2 regions of the Nocardioides sp. LML1-1-1.1 genome follow, and region 2 is predicted to be linked to the other one. Evidence: riboswitches for the same ligand, from Rfam matches in the RefSeq annotation. Region 2 holds a riboswitch; the other holds the start of a gene.
What was found. Region 2 has a riboswitch for cobalamin ahead of MRBLML1_RS04330 (ABC transporter substrate-binding protein). Riboswitches for the same ligand answer to the same signal wherever they lie in the genome.

Region 1: linked by a shared signal. The riboswitch ahead of MRBLML1_RS11290 (nitrite reductase) and the one ahead of MRBLML1_RS04330 (ABC transporter substrate-binding protein) in region 2 are both predicted to bind cobalamin.

Annotation. Positions count from the first base shown of each region.
Region 1 covers NZ_JBEGHK010000003.1:52,649-54,840, reverse strand. The annotation lists gene MRBLML1_RS11295 (Nif3-like dinuclear metal center hexameric protein) at 1-492, opposite strand, end outside; cobalamin riboswitch at 516-699, shown strand; gene MRBLML1_RS11290 (nitrite reductase) at 755-1,600, shown strand; gene MRBLML1_RS11285 (precorrin-8X methylmutase) at 1,597-2,192, shown strand, end outside.
Region 2 covers NZ_JBEGHK010000001.1:885,611-887,802, forward strand. The annotation lists gene MRBLML1_RS04330 (ABC transporter substrate-binding protein) at 1-943, opposite strand, end outside; cobalamin riboswitch at 1,005-1,199, opposite strand; cobalamin riboswitch at 1,288-1,493, shown strand; gene MRBLML1_RS04335 (ribonucleoside-diphosphate reductase subunit alpha) at 1,599-2,192, shown strand, end outside.

The DNA.
Region 1 (2,192 bases), on a different contig from region 2:
GTAGTCGCCGATCCGGCCGGCACCGGCCTCGGCCATCGCGGCCCGCACGGGCGCGGCGGCGTCGGCGGGCACGAAGACGGTGACCTTGTCGCGCGGACCGCCAGGCGCGGGGAGGATCGGGGCGAGGTCGGTGAGCCCGATCGCCAGGGCGAGCGCCTCCGAGACCCCGCCCACGGCCTGGTCGGCGTTCGTGTGCGCGGTCAGCAGCGCCGTACCGGCCTTGGTCAGGGTGTGCAGGGTGCGCCCCTTGGGCGTGGTCGCCGCGACGCCGTGCACCGGCTTGAGGAAGAGCGGGTGGTGCACGACGAGCAGGTCGGCCTTCCAGTCGGCGGCCTCCTCGGCGACCGCCGGCGTCGGGTCGACGGCGAGCAGCACCTTCTTCACCGGCTGGGCCGGGTCGCCGGCGACGAGGCCGACGGCGTCCCAGGAGTCGGCGGTGGCCGGTGGGTACCAGCCGTGGACCAGGTCGACGACGTCCTCGAGCGCGGGCATGTCGGCCAGGCTAGCGGGGCCGTTGGTAGTGTGCGGCTGCCAGTCGACCTCCCCGGAGGTCAGGGAACCCGGTGCGAGTCCGGGACTGACGCGCAGCGGTGTGGGTGACGGGCGGAGCACGACGTCACTGGACCCTCCGGGGCCTGGGAAGACGCTCCGCACCGGATGATCCCGAGTCCGAAGACCTGCTGGCCCTTGCGACGTACCGCTCGCGAGGTCGTGAGGGGAGATCGCGAGGATCCCCGGCCTCGAAGGACCACACATGGCGCGCAGCCGACCGGACCGGTGCCCGGGCATCGTGCACCCGTGGCCGGCCGACGACGGTGGCCTGGTGCGGATCCGGGTCCCCGGCGGCCGAGTGGCGCTCTCCGCGCTGCGCGCGCTGGCGGAGGTCGCCGCCGAGTACGGTGACGGCCGGGTCCGGCTGACCGGCCGCGCGAACCTGCAGGTCCGGGCGATGCCGCTGACCGGCGACCGTCTCGCCGACGAGGCACTGGCCGCGCTGGAGGCGACCGGGTTGCTCCCCTCACGTGCCCACGACCGGGTCCGCAACGTGCTGGCCTCCCCCCAGACCGGGTACGCCGGCGGCCGCGCCGACCTGGGCCCGGTGGTGGCCGCGCTCGATGCGCTGCTGCTCGGCGACGAGGGGCTGGCCGGCCTGCCGGGCCGCTTCCTGTTCACCCTCGACGACGGCCGCGGCGACCTCGCCGACCGGCACAAGGACCTCGGCCTGGTCGCGCTCGACCGCGAGAGCGCCCAGCTCCGCGTCGGCGAGGGCTGGGGCGAGGTCGTCGCGCTGGCCGAGGCCGCGGACGCGCTCGCCGGTCTCGCCCGCGCCTTCCTGTCCGCCCGCGGCACCGGTCCGGCCGCGGCCTGGCACGTGGACGAGCTGCCCGCTCCCCTGGCGCCGGCCCGCGCTCCGGAGCCCGGCGCGGACGTCCGCGGCGAGCCGCTGCCGTTCGGCCCGGTGGCCGGCGGCGAGCACGTGCCGGTCGGCGAGGACGGGCTGACGTCCGCCGACCTCGCCGGCTGGCGAGCCGAGACCGTCGTCGTGACCCCGTGGCACGGCGTCCTGATCCCCGAGCCGTCCCCCGAGGAGACCTCATGACCGACCTGACCGCTCCCCCGCGTCGGTACGACTACATCGCCGACGGGCCGGCGATCTACGTCGACTCCTTCGCCACGATCCGCCGCGAGTCGGACCTGTCCGGGGTTCCGGCGGACGCGGAGAAGGTCGCCGTCCGGATGATCCACGGCAGCGGCCAGACCGACCTGGTCCGCGACCTCGTCGTCCACCCCCGGCTGGCCGAGGCCGGCCGTGCCGCGCTCGCCGCGGGCGCGCCGATCCTCTGCGACGCCCGGATGGTCGCGATGGGCATCACCGCCGGCCGCCTGCCCGCGGACAACCCGGTGCACTGCTTCCTCACCGACGAGCGGGTCCCCGCGCTGGCGGAGCAGTGGTCGACCACGCGCACCGCGGCGGCGGTCTCGCTGTGGACGCCGTACCTCGACGGCGCCGTCGTCGCGATCGGCAACGCTCCGACCGCGCTCTTCCACCTGCTGGAGATGATCCTCGACGGCGCGCCGCGCCCGGCCGCGATCGTCGGCTGCCCGGTCGGCTTCATCGGGGCCGCGGAGTCCAAGGACGCACTGGCCGCCTTCGCCGACGAGCACGGCATCGACATCCCGTTCGTCACCGT
Region 2 (2,192 bases):
CGTCGGCGAGCCGGACGCCCGGCGTGGTGGCGGAGAACGGCAGCACGACGTACGCCTTCGCCTTCACCGCGCGCAGGTTCTTCAGCACCGGGTCCTTCTCCAGCAGTGCGATCTTCTCCTGCGCGCTCGACCAGCTCGCGTCCGCGAGCACGATCAGGTCGGGATCTGACTTCACGACCCGCTCCCAGCTGACGTCGGCCCAGCCGCCCTTGACGTCGGCGAACACGTTGGTGGCCCCGACGGCGTCGAGGATGAGCTGCGGGCCGCCCTCACCGGCGCCCGCGAAGGCCGCCTTGTCGCCGGAGTCGAACCAGAACACGTCCAGGCCCTTGCCCGGCGCCTGCTGCGCGAGCGCGTCGAGCGCCTTCTCCTGGTCCTCCTCCAGGGCCTCGGCCCGCTCGGGCACGCCGAACACCTCGGCCACCGTCTCGATCTCGTCCCAGACCGCGTCGAACGAGACGTCCGCGCTCGGCTCGTTCTCGCCACACCCGAAGAGCGAGACGAAGGAGCCGATGCCGAGGCCCGTCAGCTCCTTCTGGGAGCCGGCGGCCTCGTCGCCGAACGCGCTGGAGTAGGAGCCGTAGACGAAGTCGGGCTCGGCGGCGAGCAGGGACTCGTGGTCGGGGTACTCCTTCGAGAGCACCTCCACCTCGTCGTACGCCGCCTTCCACTTGGCCGGCACGCTGTCGTCGAGGTACGCCGTGCCGGCCATCCGGTCCTGCAGGCCGAGGGCGAGCATCACCTCGGTGGCGCCCTGGTTCATGGTCACCGCGCGCTCGGGCGGCGCCTCGATGGTGGAGGTGTAGCCACAGCTGGAGGCCTCGACCGGGAACCCGTCCCCGGCCGCCTCCTTCTTCTCGGGCTCGGGCGCTCCGGCGCAGGCGGACAGGGCCAGCGGGAGGGCGAGCAGGGCAGGCAGAAAACGGGGACGACGAGACGTCACGGGTCACTCTTTCGATCCGAGGCTCTTGCGCGAAGCCTGTGTGGGTGGGGTGTGACGCGGACCCCGAGGCCCACGGCCAGCAGGTCTTCGGACTCGGGATCGACCGGACGGAGCGCCTTCCCAGAGCGGCGAATTGCCCGCTCCAGTGGCGTGTTGCCCCGCCCGTCACCCTCACCGCTGCGCGTCAGTCCCGGACTCTCACCGGGTTCCCTGACCCACGATCTTCGTGAGTGCGACTGGCGAGGCGGACGCTAGCACGCCGGGCCCCGCCGGCCCGCCGTGTCCTTCCTCACCCGCGACACGCCGCCCCTACATCTGGTCCCACTTCTCGGGCTCGGCCCTACATATGGTGGCGATGCAGCTGGTTCTCCGACCCACCCGGGCCGGAGAGGCAAGAGGGAACCCGGTGAGAGTCCGGGACTGCCCCGCAGCGGTGAGTGGGAACGACCGCCGTCAACAGCACTGGGCCTCAGGGCCTGGGAAGCGACGGCCAGTAGGAGCGAGCCGGACGCCCACGAGTCCGAAGACCTGCCAGCGCACCGCACCCGCCGGGTGCGGTGGTCCGAGGCCTCGTGGGAAGGCCGACGGCTGGAAGGCGCTGTGCCGTCGACCGCTGTCGTCCCCTCGCGAGCCACGACTCCGAGGGGAGAGACCAGTGACGGTCATCGAGTCACCCACCCGCACCTCCATGCAGGTGCGCAAGCGCAACGGCGAGCACGAGAACGTCGACGTCGCCAAGATCGTCCGGGCGGTCGACCGGGTCAGCGGCGACCTGCCCGACGTCGACCCGATGCGGGTCGCGACCCGCACCATCAGCGGCCTGTACGACGGCGCCACCACCGCCGAGCTGGACCGGCTCTCGATCCAGACGGCCGCCGAGCTGATCGGCGAGGAGCCGGCGTACTCCCGGCTCGCGGCCCGGCTGCTCGCGGGCTACGTCGACAAGGAGATCCGCAACCAGGGCGTGGCCTCGTTCAGCCAGTCCGTCGCGCTCGGGCACGCCGAGGGCGTGATCGGCGACGAGACCGCGGCCTTCGTCAAGGACAACGCCCGCAAGCTCGACTTCGCGATCGACGAGTCCGGCGACCGGCGGTTCGAGTACTTCGGGCTGCGCACCGTCTACGACCGCTACCTGCTGCGTCACCCGACCACCCGGCTGGTGATCGAGACACCGCAGTACTTCCTGCTCCGGGTGGCCTGCGGCCTCTCCCGCACCCCGCAGGAGGCGATCGGCTTCTACCGGCTGATG